One region of the Rhodococcus sp. NPDC058521 genome, then DNA from elsewhere that is predicted to be linked to it. Evidence: predicted binding sites of a transcription regulator. Region 1 holds the regulator's gene; the other holds the start of a gene.
What was found. The regulator LexA, encoded in region 1, represses DNA repair genes until DNA is damaged. The targets are predictions, from matches to a motif close to CGAACANNTGTTCG.
Positions count from the first base shown of each region.

Region 1 (7,305 bases):
CCGCAGTGACTCTCCTCGCGATCCTCGTGGTGACGGTCGTCGGGCCGGGTCTGCTCGGCCGGTTGGGAATTCTGGTGGGCGTGGTCATCGGATGGGTGTTCGCCGCGCTTGTCGGTGGAGTCGCGGAAGAGCGATCGAGTGCATTGCGCGCGGCCGCGTGGGTTGGGTTGCCCGACTTCAGGGCGCCGACGTTCGAGTGGTCGGTGATGGCGTTGACACTGCCGGTGGTGATCGTCCTGGTCGCGGAGAACGTCGGACACGTCAAGGCAGTATCCGCAATGACGGGACGCAACCTCGACGACGTGGCCGGCGACGCGCTGCTGGCGGACGGCCTCGCAACCACTTTTGCCGGGCTCGGTGGCGGTTCGGGCACCACGACCTACGCGGAGAACATCGGGGTCATGGCGGCTACCCGGGTGTATTCGACGGCGGCCTACTGGGTTGCGGCCGCCACCGCCGCAGTCCTCGCGTTCTCGCCGAAGTTCGGCGCACTCGTATTCACCGTGCCGGACGGGGTGATCGGTGGCGCGACTCTGGTTCTGTATGGACTCATCGGCGTCCTCGGTGTGCGCATCTGGGTGGAGGCGAAGGTCGATTTCACCGACCCGGTGAACCTGTCGGTGGTCGCAGCCGCGTTGGTTGCCGGAATCGGAGATCTGTCTCTGAAGATCGGATCGGTCGAACTGGGTGGCATCGCTTGGGGCTCGGTGGGGATTCTGGTGGCGTACCCCGTCATGCGAAGACTGGCCGCGGTCGGGCGCTCGTCCACCGGTCACGATTCGTGATCACCTCGGTCCTCCCCACCGAAGTGTGACCGGGCATACGGTCGAGGTGAGTGCTGCGTGGCTGCGGCATTGCACGACAACCAACCCAACGAGGAGCCGACGTGGATCGCACCCTGTTCGAGCCGGAGCACGAACTTTTCCGCGAGTCGTACCGGAAGTTCTTGACCCAACATGTCGAGCCCTTCCATGCGCAGTGGGAAGAACAGAACATCGTCGACCGCAGTGTGTGGATCGAAGCGGGAAAGCAGGGCTACCTCGGAACCGCCGTGCCGGAGGCATACGGCGGCGGGGGAGTCCGGGACTTCCGGTACAACGCGATCGTCACCGAGGAGACCACGCGGGGCGGGTTCAGTGGAATCGGATTCACTCTCCACAACGACGTCGTTGCCCCGTATCTGCTCGATCTCGCCAACGAGGAACAGAAGCAGCGCTGGTTGCCCGGTTTCGCATCGGGTGAGTTGATCAGTGCGATCGCCATGACGGAGCCCGGCACGGGTAGTGACCTGCAGGGCATCAAGACGCGGGCGGTGCGCGATGGCGAGGACTGGATCCTCAACGGGTCCAAGACGTTCATCACCAACGGCATCAACGCGGACATCGTGATCGTGGTCGCCTGCACCGACCCCGACAAGGGTGCACAAGGGTTCAGCCTCTTCGTCCTCGAGCGTGGGATGGAGGGATTCGAGCGCGGTCGCAATCTCGACAAGATCGGCATGAAGGCGCAGGACACTGCCGAACTCTCCTTCACCGATGTGCGGGTTCCCGGTGCAAACCTCCTCGGCGAAGAAGGTATGGGCTTCCTCTACCTGATGAAGAACTTGCCGCAGGAGCGGTTGTCGATCGCTGTCGTTGCCGTCGCGGCCATGGAGGCGTCCCTGGACATGACGATCCAGTACTGCCGCGATCGAAAGGCGTTCGGCAAATCGATCGGAAGCTTCCAGAACACCCGCTTCGTCCTGGCCGAACTCGCCACCGAGACGACCGCAGCCCGGGTTCTGGTGGACAAGTTCATCGAACAGCTCAACGCCGAGAAGCTCACCGTCCAGGAAGCTGCGATGGCGAAGTGGTGGACCACCGAGGCGCAGGTGCGGCTGATCGACCGATGCCTACAGCTGCACGGCGGGTACGGCTACATGAAGGAGTACCCAATCGCGAAGGCATACATGGACTCCCGCGTGCAGACGATCTACGGCGGCACGACGGAGATCATGAAGGAGATCATCGGCCGTGGGCTGAATCTCTGATCTGCGGACCGGAAATTGTGAAGGGCCGTCCGATCGGACGGCCCTTCACGATGTGTGATTCAGACCTTGCGTACGACGGTGACCACCTTGCCGAGGATCACTGCGTCGTTACCGGGAATCGGGTCGAACAACTTGTTGTGCGGCATCAGCCACACTTGGTCGTTCTTTCGCTTGAAAGTCTTCACCGTCGCTTCACCGTCGATCATCGCGGCGACGATGTCGCCGTTGTCCGCGACGTTCTGCTGACGAACGGCGACGTAGTCGCCGTCGCAGATCGCGGCGTCCACCATCGATTCGCCGACGACCTTCAGTAGGAACAACGAACCCTGACCGACCAATTCGCGCGGAAGTGGGAACACGTCCTCCACGGCCTCCTCCGCGAGGATCGGTCCGCCGGCAGCGATCCGGCCCAGTACCGGAACGAACGTGGGCTCGGGCAGTACTTCTGCGTCGACACCCTCGGGTGTTGCCTGCGCGACGAGGGTGGGGCGAGGTGGCTGAGCACCGGCTGCCACGTCCGCTGCGACCTCGTCGAGCCCGCGGACATCGACCGCTCGGGGACGATTGGGATCACGCCGCAAGAACCCCTTGCGTTCGAGCGTGCGCATCTGGTGTGCGACCGACGACGTGGAGGTGAGTCCGACTGCGTCGCCGATCTCGCGGATGCTCGGGGGATACCCGCGTTCGGTGACAGACGCGCGAATGACCTCGAGAACACGGCGCTGACGGTCGGTGAGCTCGGCGGGATTCGGGGCCGGCTCCGCGCTCGACCCTGCGGCCGAACCTGCGGCGTTCGAGTCTTCGGGCGAGCTGTCGTCCTTCATGCTGCGTGCCTCCGTGGGTGCGGGGTCGTGGGTGCTGGGTGGTGGGTGGTGGGTGGTGGGCGTCGAGCGGCGCATGCTGTGCGTTCTGCCACGAATCTAGCGACTTCTCCAGCCGTTATCAAACATTTGTTCGATTCGTGTCGCTCGAAATGGCGACATTGTCGGACCGCCGTGGTAGAAATCGAACATACGTTCTTTCGAACGTCTGATCGAACAGGGTGATCGACTACCGGAGGTACCAGATGAGCAGCGCAGTTCTCAGCAGGCGCGCGGTGGATTACGCAGAGACCGACTTGGGGCGCGCTGCGCACGGTCGCGGACCGGATGTGGTTCGTGAGCCACGGATCGCGGATCGCCGGCGGGGCCAGCGCAGGCCGGACTCGGGCGCGGTGCGATACATGGCGGACCACGTGCGGGTCTCGCAGGCAGATCATCGTGCGGTCGATATCGACGTTGGTTGGCGCACGATGCTCGCGACTGTGCTCGTCACGGCCGGGATTTTACTCGGCTTCGGTGCCGTCGCGTACGTGGTCACCGCCACCGGTGATGCTGCACTCGCCGAAGCGACCGAGGTCGTCCAGGTGGGAGCGGGGGAGTCTCTCACCGAGGTTGCCGAGCGAATCGCACCCGAGGTGCCGGCCCAGCAGATCGTGGACCGGATCATGGATCTGAATGCACTCACCAATTCCTCGGTTCATGCGGGGCAGAGTCTCGTGGTCCCTGCGTTGCGGGGCTGACGGCCCGTTCGGTGCTGCATGCGTGAGGTCGTGAGTCGAACGAGTATTCTCGAATGCTGTCAGTCACACCACCTTGCGTGGTCGCGTCGGCATCGTGCATTCGTTGCGGAAAGTCGCGGTCGCGTCGGCTACGACGAAGGAACCGCCATGCATTGCCCTTTCTGCCGGCACCCTGATTCACGTGTGGTCGATTCGCGTGAGGCAGACGAAGGCCAGGCGATTCGTAGGCGTCGTTCGTGCCCGGAATGTGGCCGTAGGTTCACGACCGTCGAGACGGCCATTCTGTCCGTGGTCAAGCGCAGTGGGGTTACCGAGCCGTTCAGTCGCGAGAAGGTGGTGCGCGGAGTTCGCCGTGCCTGCCAGGGCCGTCAGGTCGACAACGATGCCCTGAATCTGCTTGCGCAACAGGTGGAGGACGCGGTCCGTGCGTCTGGTTCCGCCGAGATTCCCAGTAACGAGGTCGGGCTCGCCATCCTCGGTCCACTGCGCGACCTCGACGAGGTGGCGTACCTGCGCTTTGCCTCGGTGTATCGATCATTCAGTTCGGCAGACGACTTCGCACGCGAGATCAAGGAACTCCGCGAACATCAGGCAGCCAAGGCCGAAGCCGAGGGCACGAGCCGAAATTCTTGAGCGTCGTTCTCCGGAATTGCCAGTGCCTCACCGGGCGCGCACAACGGCATCCATCATCTTGAGGATCCGTTTCTCCGACACTGCCACAGGCGTGCCCAACGATTGGGCGAACAGACTCACTCGAAGTTCTTCGATCATCCAGTGCACGGCGTTGACGTCTGCACCGTGATGGCGCTCCGGCGGGATCGACGCGAGCATTCTTTCGTAAGCGGCATAGACCCGATCGAGGACGTCCATTCCCTTGCGGTCGCGGTCGGCGCTCGCCGGCAAGGATTCGAGTCGGAGCGTTGCGGCCGCCAGGTAGCGCGGAAGTTCACGCACGCCGGCAACGCCGAGTTCGGTCACGAAGCCGGGGAACAGAAGCGTGTCGAGCTGTTCCCGAACATCCTCGGCTGCTTCACCGCGGGAGCGGGCGAGGACTGTCTCGAGTCGGTGCGCGTTGTCGAGGGCCGGGATGGTGAGTCGTAGCAGGATCGAGGCGTTGCGCGGCAGGGTGTCGCGGGCTGTCTTGACCAGTGCGTCGAATTCTTCGGGGCTTCTGACCGGTTCCTTCCACGAATCGATCAGTGCGTTGGCAGCTGCGTTTCGGCAATCCGCCACGAGAGCGTCGAGACTCCCGTCGGGGTTCTGTCCGAGGGTGAGACGCTGAGCGTTGCTCACGGCCGCCACGACCGTTTTCGTTCGAGTGGGAACCGTGCCGAGCAACAGTTCTCGAAGGCCCGCCCGGTTGGCCGCCTTCTGCTCCGTTGCAGTACTCAGAACTCGCACCGCCACTCCGTCGTTCTCTCGAACGAGCGCGGGATAGCCGACTACCTTCTGCCCGGCGACTTCGCGAGTAACCGTGGCAGGCAGTGTGCCGAGGGTTGCGGGTGTCCAGGCCAGTGCCGGTGGGCGTTCGGAACTTGTTGCCGTCTTGGCGACCTCGTCCCGCACGCGGGGAGCGAGGGAGTTCCGTAACCCGGTGAGGCTCTTGCTGCGTTCCAGGACCCGGCCGTCCTCGTCGACCGCGGCGAAGGTCATTCGGAGGTGATCGGGGAGCGCACTGGGGTCGAAGTCCTCGGGTGTGATGCGGCACGAACCGAGACGAGACAGTTCCCTGGCAATTGCGATGGTGAGAGGTTCCGAGCGCGGCTTCACGGCGGACAGCGCGGCGACTGCGTAATCGGGTGCGGGAACCACCTGGCGTCGAAGCGTTTTCGGGAGGGTTTTGATGAGTGCCGTGACAAGGTCTTCACGCATTCCGGGGACGAGCCAGTCGAATCCGGCAGGACGGATGCCCGCAAGCAGGGCAACCGGAATGCGCGCGGTCACGCCGTCCTCTTCGGTGCCCGGCTCGAACTGGTAGATCAGGGGGAACTGAATCTCGCCTTGTCGCCACGCGTCCGGGTACTGGCCGTCGAGGACAGTCGCCGCGTCGGCGTTGACCACGGTGTCGGGCGTGAAGTCGAGCAGGTCCGGTGTGGTTCGACGGGTCTTCTTCCACCACGAGTCGAAGTGCCTCGCGGATACCGCTTCCGGCCCGATTCGGCTGTCGTAGAAGTCGAAGAGTGTGTCGTCGTCGACCAGGATGTCTCGTCTTCGCGCGCGGTTCTCGAGTTCCTCCACATCGTCGAGGAGTGCGCGGTTGGCGTGGAAGAACTTGTGGTTCGTCTGCCATTCGCCCTGTACGAGGGCGTGCCGGATGAAGAGGTCCCGGGAGACCTCCGGGTCGATGCTGGAGTAGGTGACCGGGCGTTTGGCGACGAGTGGCAGGCCGTAGAGGGTGACCCTCTCGTACGCGACGGCTGCCGCCCTCTTCGTCGACCAGTGCGGTTCGGAGTACGTGCGTTTGACCAGTCCCGGGGCCAACTTTTCGGCCCATTCGGGTTCGATGCGTGCGGTCATGCGGGCCCACAACCGCGATGTCTCGACAAGTTCGGCCGCCATGACCCAGCGTGGAGGCTTCTTGAAGAGCGTGGAACCGGGGAAGATCGCGAAGTGTGTACCGCGGGCTCCCAGGAACTCGCGCTTCTCGCCTTCGCGGAGTCCGATGTGTGACAGCAGTCCGGCCAGCAGTGACTGGTGAATCGCTGCTTCGGTGGCGGGGGTGTCACCCACCTCCCAGCCTAGTCCACGGGTGATCTGGCGAAGCTGTCCATGCAGGTCCTGCCACTCGCGGATGCGGAGCCAGTGCAGGAACTCGTTGTGGCACATCTTGCGGAACTGGCTGGAGGAGAGTTCCCTACGCTGCTCGTGGAGGTACTCCCACAGCTTGGTGAATGCGAGAAAGTCGGAGTTCTCCACCGCGAATCGGGCATGCTTCTCGTCCGCGGCCTGTTGATGGTCTGCCGGTCGTTCGCGGACGTCCTGAATCGACAGCGCGGACACGATGACGAGAAGTTCGGCGAGACAACCGTTTCGGTGGCCTTCTACGAGCATTCGCGCCATGCGTGGGTCTACGGGAAGCTGGGCGAGTTCTCGGCCGGTCGCGGTGAGAACCGGGCCCTCGGCCGTCGCACCCCGTTCTATGGCACCTAGTTCCTCGAGTAGGCCGACGCCGTCCCGCACCGCTCTGGGATCGGGCGACTCCACGAATGGAAACGCAGCCACGTCGCCCAGTCCGAGCGCCGCCATCTGCAGAATCACCGAAGCCAGGTTCGTGCGCAGAATCTCGGGTTCGGTGAATGCCGGACGGGCCTCGAAATCCTCCTCCGAGTACAGGCGGATACAGATGCCTTCGGCCACGCGCCCACACCGACCCGACCGCTGACGTGCGGAGGCCTGCGAAATGGGCTCGATGGGCAATCGCTGAACCTTGGTGCGTACCGAGTACCGGGAGATTCGTGCGGTGCCCGGATCGACCACGTAGCGGATACCGGGAACGGTCAGGGAAGTTTCGGCGACGTTGGTGGACAAGACCACGCGGCGTCCGGAATGTGGAGTGAAGACCTTGTGTTGCTCGGCCGCCGACAACCGGGCGTAGAGCGGGACGATCTCGGTACTTCGAAGCCTGCGATCGCGGAGCGCATCCGCAGTATCGCGAATCTCGCGTTCACCGGAGAGGAACACGAGGATGTCGCCGTCTCCTTCCGCGCAGAGTTCG
Region 1 covers NZ_JBHXNL010000018.1:28,707-36,011, forward strand. The annotation lists gene ACFWO3_RS20600 (uracil-xanthine permease family protein) at 1-785, shown strand, start outside; gene ACFWO3_RS20605 (acyl-CoA dehydrogenase family protein) at 887-2,029, shown strand; gene lexA (transcriptional repressor LexA) at 2,089-2,853, opposite strand; gene ACFWO3_RS20615 (LysM peptidoglycan-binding domain-containing protein) at 3,096-3,590, shown strand; gene nrdR (transcriptional regulator NrdR) at 3,738-4,223, shown strand; gene hrpA (ATP-dependent RNA helicase HrpA) at 4,251-7,305, opposite strand, start outside.

Region 2 (7,305 bases), on a different contig from region 1:
CCTGTCGGTGGGGACTCCCGTCGACCCGGTCGCGTCCGTCATTCGTGACGCACTGAATTCCGTTGCGGACAAGCCCGGCTACCCGACGACGCACGGGACCGCAGAACTGCGCGCAGCGACTGTCGGTGCACTGGAGCGGCGATACGGCATCACCGGCATCGAGAACGACGCCATCCTGCCGGCCATCGGGACCAAGGAACTGATCGCCTGGTTGCCCCGGTTGCTCGGCCTCAGCTCCGATGACCTCGTCGTCATTCCGGAACTGGCGTACCCGACGTACGAGGTGGGTGCCCTTCTCGCCGGTGCCCGCACGCTGCGTGCGGATGGGCTCAACCGACTCGGCCCCGAACGGGCGTCGTTGATCTTCGTCAACTCGCCGTCCAACCCGACCGGCAAGGTGCTGGGGCTCGATCATCTGCGCAAGGTGGTCGGCTGGGCGCGCGAACGCGGTGCCATCATCGTCTCCGACGAGTGCTACCTCGGGCTGACCTGGGAAGGCGAGGCATTCTCGATACTGGACGAGCGCGTGAACGATGGCAATCTCGACAACCTGCTCGCCGTGCACTCGTTGTCCAAGACTTCCAACCTTGCGAGCTATCGCGCCGGCTTCGTCACCGGCGATCCGGCCTTGGTCGCAGAACTCCTCGAAGTGCGCAAGCACGCGGGAATGATGGTGCCGCTACCGATTCAGGCGGCCATGACTGCCGCGCTGAACGACGACGCGCACGAGAACGAGCAGCGTGAGCGGTACCGGAAACGACGTGACACCCTGCTCGCGGCTGTGCGTGAGGCAGGCTTCACGGTCGACGACTCCGAGGCCGGCCTGTATCTCTGGGCCACCCGCGGCGAAGCGTGCCGCGACACGGTCGAATGGTTTGCCGAACGTGGCATTCTCGTCGCGCCCGGTGAGTTCTACGGACCCCGAGGTGGCACACACGTTCGCATCGCATTGACAGCGAGCGACGGGGACATCGCTGCCGCAGCGGAACGCCTCTCGGCCTAGGGTATGTCCCAGAAACTGTCACTCGATCAGGCTCTCGCCGAACTGGAAGCGCTCGAGGACCCGAAGGTCCGGGCTGCGAACGAGAAGCGCGGGGACGATCACGGAATCAATCTCGGCAAACTTCGTGCGCTGGCCAAGAAGGTCAAGACGGACCACGATCTGGCGCAGCAGTTGTGGAGTACGGGCACCTCGGCCCAACTGCTTGCCCTGTTGATCTGTCGACCACGCTTGTACAGCACGTCCGACCTCGACACGATGGTGCGGTCGAAGCATGCACCGAAGGTCCACGATTGGCTCGTCAACTACGTCGTGAAGAAGTCGCCGCACGCCGAAGAACTGCGTTCGGCCTGGTTTGCCGATGCGGGCCCGGTTGTCGCCTCGGTCGGTTGGGCACTCACCAGCGAAAGAGTCGTGAAGATGCCCGAAGGGCTCGACCTCGACGGACTGCTCGACCTCGTCGAACGCGACATGCGTGAGGCGCCGGCCTCCTTGCAATGGTCGATGAACGAGACACTCGCCCAAATCGGAATTCACCACCCACACCTTCGGGATCGGGCACTCGCGATCGGAGAGTCGTTGCAGGTGCTTGCCGACTACCCGACGTCTCCGGGTTGCACGTCGCCGTTCGCGCCGATTTGGATCAACGAGATGGTGCGTCGCCAGAAGGCGTGACGGAACGCGGCGTGTGCGTGCACACGAGCATGTGGTCGGCGTTGCGCTGGAACTCGTAGTCGACCGGGAAGATGTTCGTGTCCACTCCCAGGGTGCTCAAGTGGTCGCGTAGCGAGTCCATCCCCTTGTAGATCTCGGTGGAGCCCATCGGTACGAGGGGAAAGATCCGAACTTCTCTGACTGCAACTCGCAGCATTTCGGTGATCGCGTCGACATGGAATTCGTGATCGAGCCGGTCCGTGTAGCTGAACAGCAGGTGCGAACTCACCACGAGGTCGAAGGCGGAGTCGGTGAAGGGAAGCGACGGCAGTTTGCCGGGGACGTAGTGCCCGGGGTTTCGTGCCACATCGGCAGCGAAGCCACGCACGGACTCTCGTCGGGAGTCATGGTGATCGTCAGGAGTCGAGAAGAAGCGCCAGACATAGTCTTCTGCGTGGTCTCGGACGTAGGTGTTGCCCCGATCGGTTTCAGCGCGTGCAATTGCGGCTAGTTCCTCGGTGCTTCGCCCGACGTACACGGCATCGCACGCGACGGCCCGACCACCGCGGGTGTTCACTTCGCGCACGAAGTCGGCGGCGCCCGCGGGGCAGTCCAGGATGCGTCCGGTCAGATCTTCGCGAGACAGCGCGAACATCGCCTGATACTCGGCGAAGGATCGGGCGGTGACGAGGGTGTCGCCGACGAAAGACATTGGTAACGAGATCCTTTCGGGGGAATCCTCAGCGGGCCGCGATTGCGTCGACCTCGAACAACATGCCGGGCAAAGCGAGCGCCGCCACTCCGAGCAGCGTCTGAACCGGTGGGCGGTCGCCCCAGATCTCCGCGATTTTCTTGCCCAGCACCTCGAGTTTCCCCATGTCGTGATCGACGACGAAGGTGCGCAGCGCGAAGACGTCCGCGTAGTCCAATCCAGCCGAGCGCAAGGCGATTCCGAGGTTGGTGAAAGCTCTGTCCAATTGGGTGGCGAAGTCGGAACTTGTGGTGTGCCCGTGTGCGTCGGAATCGTACTGTCCGGCGATGAAAACCTGCTCACCGGTCACCTTGGCGACGTGGCTGTACCCGAAGCTGGTGGGGTCGTGGAGTTCGGCGGGATTGCTGATGTCGATCGGCATGGGCAGAAGTAGATCATGAGGGTCCGACGGATTGCGATCGAATTCTCTCGCATGGTCCGCCGCCAACTGTCTGCGCTGGGCCACGTACCAGGCGTGCCCAATCACCTTGCCGCCCTTCGAGAGTGTGGACGACTCGAACCATTGACTCGAACTGGTGTTCGAACTAGAGTGGGTGCATGGGGTCGGGGGACGTTTTCTCGGGGGTGGAGTCATCGTCGGATGATGCGTGGCGGTTGGCGGATCGGGTGTTGTGTGATGCGGTGCTCGAGGTGTCGTCGCAGATCGCGGTGTTGGAGGCGCGGCGGGTGCGGTTGGTGGCCGAGGTCGATGCCCACTGCCGGATGGACGTGCTGGGGTATCGGAATACGAAGATGTGGTTGGGGCACACCACATTGCTCGAGGTCGGTGCCGCAGGCAGGTTGATCTCGTTGGGTGCGGTGTTGGGGAAGTACCCGTCGGTGGGTGCAGCGTTGGATGCGGGTGAGGTGTCGATCGCGGTGGCGGGGCTGATCGTCGGGTTCTGCGAGAACCCGCCGGCAGGAATGCCCGCCGATGCCTTACCGGCGTGTGTGGACGCACTGTTGGTGGCGGGGCGGGGACCGTTGGCGACCGCACCTGGGGTGCGGGCGGTGATCGCGAAACTGGAACGGATCTTCGAATCCGACACCCCACCACCGGCCGAGGACACCGACCGTAACGAATTTCATGCCTGCCGGACGTTGAACGGTCGGGTGGCGGTGAAGGCCGATTTGGATGCGGTGTCCGGGGAAATGCTGCTGTCCGCGTTGTCCGGGCTCTGCGCGCCGCGCCCCGCCACCGACGGCACCAAGGATTCGCGTTCTCCGGCCAAGCGGCGGGCGGATGGGTTCACCGAACTGCTCCGCCGCTATTTGGCTGCCGGGGCCGGCCCGTCCGAGGGTGGTGTGAAGCCGCATCTGTCGGTGATGGTGAAGGCGGCCGATCTTGCCTCGCATCCGAAACCCGCTCCTGATTCCTCGGCCGCCGACTCGCATCGGGATCTGCTGTCCGATCCGGAACATGATCATGTGGGGTGGGCGTCGTGGATGGGTCCGTTGACGATCTCCACCACCCGCATGCTCGCCTGTGATTGTCTGCTCTCGGCGGTGGTCGTCGACCCGGACGGTGCCCCATTGGATGTGGGGGCCACGGTCCGCACGGTGACCGCGAAACAACGCCGCGCACTCGCGGTGCGTGATGGTGGGTGTGCGTTCCCGAACTGTGGGGCACCGGTGTCGTGGTGCGAAGGTCATCACATCGTGCACTGGGCCGATCACGGACCCACGAACCTGAACAATCTGGTGTTGCTGTGCGGGTTTCATCACCGACTGATCCATCACTCCCGGTGGGAAGTGATCATGGGCGGCGATCGGTATCCGTGGTTCCTACCCCCACCACTTCCGGGTGAGCGACCGGTGTTGCCGTCGAACCGCCGCACCGGACACGAGCACACCAGGGCCGGACCCGACGCCGACTGACCCACACCACCGACCAGCGCCGCCCACCAACCACCACCAGGCGGCGCCAATCGGCATGCCACTATCTCTTGACCTCGAGTGCAGTTCGGGTTCTACGTTCGAGACATGACCTTTTCGAAGCAGGAACTCGACTACCTGTCTACGCAGCACCTCGGCCGTCTCGCGACCGTTCAGCCGAACGGAACCCTGCAAGTCAGTCCAGTCGGATTCACCGTGGACAGCGACAGCGGCACCATCGACATCCAGGGATACAAGATGACCGCCAGTCGCAAGTTCAAGAACGTCGCAGACAACGGCGGGGTGGCGTTCGTCGTGGACGACCTGCCCTCCGTCGACCCGTGGCGAGTTCGGTGCGTCGAGATACGCGGCCGAGCCGAAGCGATCGACGCCACCGCCACCATTCGTGTCCACCCCGAACGCATCATCAGTTTCGGACTCGAAGGAACGGAGCTCGACGTGCACGCGATGAAGGTCGACGCACGTGACGTGACCTGATCAGATAGCCAATAACGGTTCGTACCCGGCGCCCAGAACCGCGACTGTCGACGCCGGTGTCAGTACCGTCACCTGCCCGGTACGAGGTCGCGGCGTGGGAACGCCGTACCCGTCGACGGACCAAGGCACGATGCTGTCCTGAGTTACCAGCATCGGAAGGGCGTCGACGCAGACGAAGGCCCCGTGCGGCAGCGTCGACCAGTCCGCCGTCGGCCTCTCGCCGAGCCGTTCACGGTGCAACCGCGCATCCATCTCGTCCGCGCTCGGGCGGCCGCCCCACGCTTCCCGGAACGCGTTGTAGCACGGCCGACGGCACTCGGCACATGGACGGTGCCCGGCCGCGAGGGCGACCGCCTCGTCGTGGAAGAAGAGCACCGTGTACCGACCCTGCGCCCACTGCTCAACTTTGCGGTCGCGGAAGTCGGTATCGCAGGTTATCCACCGTTTGCCGGAGTGGTGTCGCACCAGGTCACCGTCGCGATGCAGGCAGCCACGATTCCCCATGAACAACCCACGCAGTGCGATGGCGACGATGTCCGAGAAAGGGGTCACTCGGTTCCGTGCCGACATGCGCCGAGCGTAGCTAACCTGGGAACAGGAGGTAGGCGCCATGGACGCGATCACTCAGGTTCCGATGCCCACCAACGAGCCGGGTCACACCTATGCACCCGGCAGTCCCGAACGCGCCAGACTGCGGTCCGCGCTGGCCGACATCGCCACCGATCCGGTGGACATTCCCCACGTCGTCGGAGGAGTCCGTGGTTCCGGGTCCGGCGAGAGTGTCGACGTAGTTCAGCCACACCGCCATTCCGCGGTACTCGGCACCCTGCGTAACGCCGGCCACGAGGATGCGTCGGCGGCCGTCGACGCAGCGATTGCCGCCGCCCCGGCATGGCGAGACCTGTCGTTCGACGATCGTGCGTCGGTGATCCTGCGAGCGGCCGACCTGCTGGCGGGTCCGTGGCGTGAGACTTTGGCGGCGGCAACGATGTTGGGGCAGTCCAAGTCGGTTCAGCAAGCGGAGATCGACGCGCCGTGCGAGTTGGTCGACTTTTGGCGGTTCAATGTCCATTTCGCGCGACAGATTCTCGAAGGCCAGCCGATCTCGTCTCCGGGAGTATGGAACCGGCTCGAATACCGGCCGTTGGAAGGGTTCGTCTACGCCGTCACGCCGTTCAACTTCAGTGCCATCGCCGGAAACCTTCCGACGGCGCCGGCGTTGATGGGAAACACGGTGGTGTGGAAGCCGTCGCAGACCCAGACCGTGGCAGCCTACTGGACACTGCAACTCCTCGAGGCGGCCGGGGGTGATCAACCTGGTCACCGGTAATGGTCAACCGGTGTCCGATGTGGTGCTCTCCGACCCACGATTGGCAGGAATACATTTCACGGGTTCGACGCGGACGTTCCAGCATCTGTGGAAACAGGTCGGCGAGCACATCGCCGACTACCGCGGTTATCCGCGTCTCGTGGGGGAGACCGGCGGAAAGGACTTCGTCGTCGCACACGCGTCGGCGGACGAGGCGGTACTGCGGACCGCACTGATTCGCGGTGCCTACGAATACCAGGGGCAGAAATGCTCCGCCGCATCGCGTGCCTACGTGCCGCGCTCGTTGTGGCAGAAGATGCGTGACGAATTCCTTGCCGAGGTCGATGCCATTTCCTATGGCGACGTCACCGATCTCGGCAATTTCGGTGGTGCGCTCATCGATCGTCGCGCCTTCGACAAGAACGTTGCGGCCATCGAGCGGGCACGGGGGAAAGCCGACCTCGACATCGCGGTTGGCGGGAAGTACGACGACGGCGTCGGGTACTTCGTCCGCCCGACGGTGCTGCTTGCGGACGACCCGCTGGACGAGGCGATGACCACCGAATACTTCGGTCCGATCCTCACCGTGCACGTCTACGACGACTCCGTACCGTCCGCTTTCGAGGACGTTCTCACCGCCGTGGACACGGCTGCGCCTTACGCGCTCACGGGCGCGGTGGTGGCGAACGACCGTCAGGCGGTGTCGCAGGCAACGGAGGCTCTTCGCTACACCGCCGGCAATTTCTACATCAACGACAAACCTACGGGCGCAGTGGTGGGTCAACAGCCCTTCGGTGGTGCGCGAGCTTCGGGAACCAACGACAAGGCCGGTTCGATTCTGAACCTGATGCGGTGGGTATCGGCTCGCACGATCAAAGAGACCTTCGTGCCCGCGACCGAACATCGTTATCCGCACATGGGTGAGTGAGCGCCATGAAGGTGCCGGCATCCCTCTCGAATCCGCTTCGTCCGGCGATCCTCGCGGCGGCCGGTTCGCAGGGCCTCGAGCGGGCGATCACCAATGCTCCGGTAACTCGGAGGATCGTCGACAGATTCGTGTCGGGCGAGACACGAGAGCAGGCCATCGCGGCCGCAACCGGCCTGCTCGGATCGGGACGGGCGGTGTCGATCGACTTTCTGGGGGAGGACACGACCGATCTGGTCACCGCACGAGCGACCGTGCAGGAGTACCTCGAACTGATCGCGGAGCTGCCGCAC
Region 2 covers NZ_JBHXNL010000005.1:195,679-202,983, reverse strand. The annotation lists gene dapC (succinyldiaminopimelate transaminase) at 1-1,003, shown strand, start outside; gene ACFWO3_RS10820 (DNA alkylation repair protein) at 1,007-1,675, shown strand; gene ACFWO3_RS10815 (hypothetical protein) at 1,644-2,366, opposite strand; gene ACFWO3_RS10810 (RidA family protein) at 2,395-2,787, opposite strand; gene ACFWO3_RS10805 (DUF222 domain-containing protein) at 2,964-4,283, shown strand; gene ACFWO3_RS10800 (PPOX class F420-dependent oxidoreductase) at 4,389-4,778, shown strand; gene ACFWO3_RS10795 (hypothetical protein) at 4,779-5,348, opposite strand; partial or broken gene pruA (L-glutamate gamma-semialdehyde dehydrogenase) at 5,389-7,015, shown strand; gene ACFWO3_RS10785 (proline dehydrogenase family protein) at 7,021-7,305, shown strand, end outside.
Region 2: ACFWO3_RS10805 (DUF222 domain-containing protein) is a predicted target of LexA. The motif match lies at 2,935-2,948, and genes of this name have one in related genera.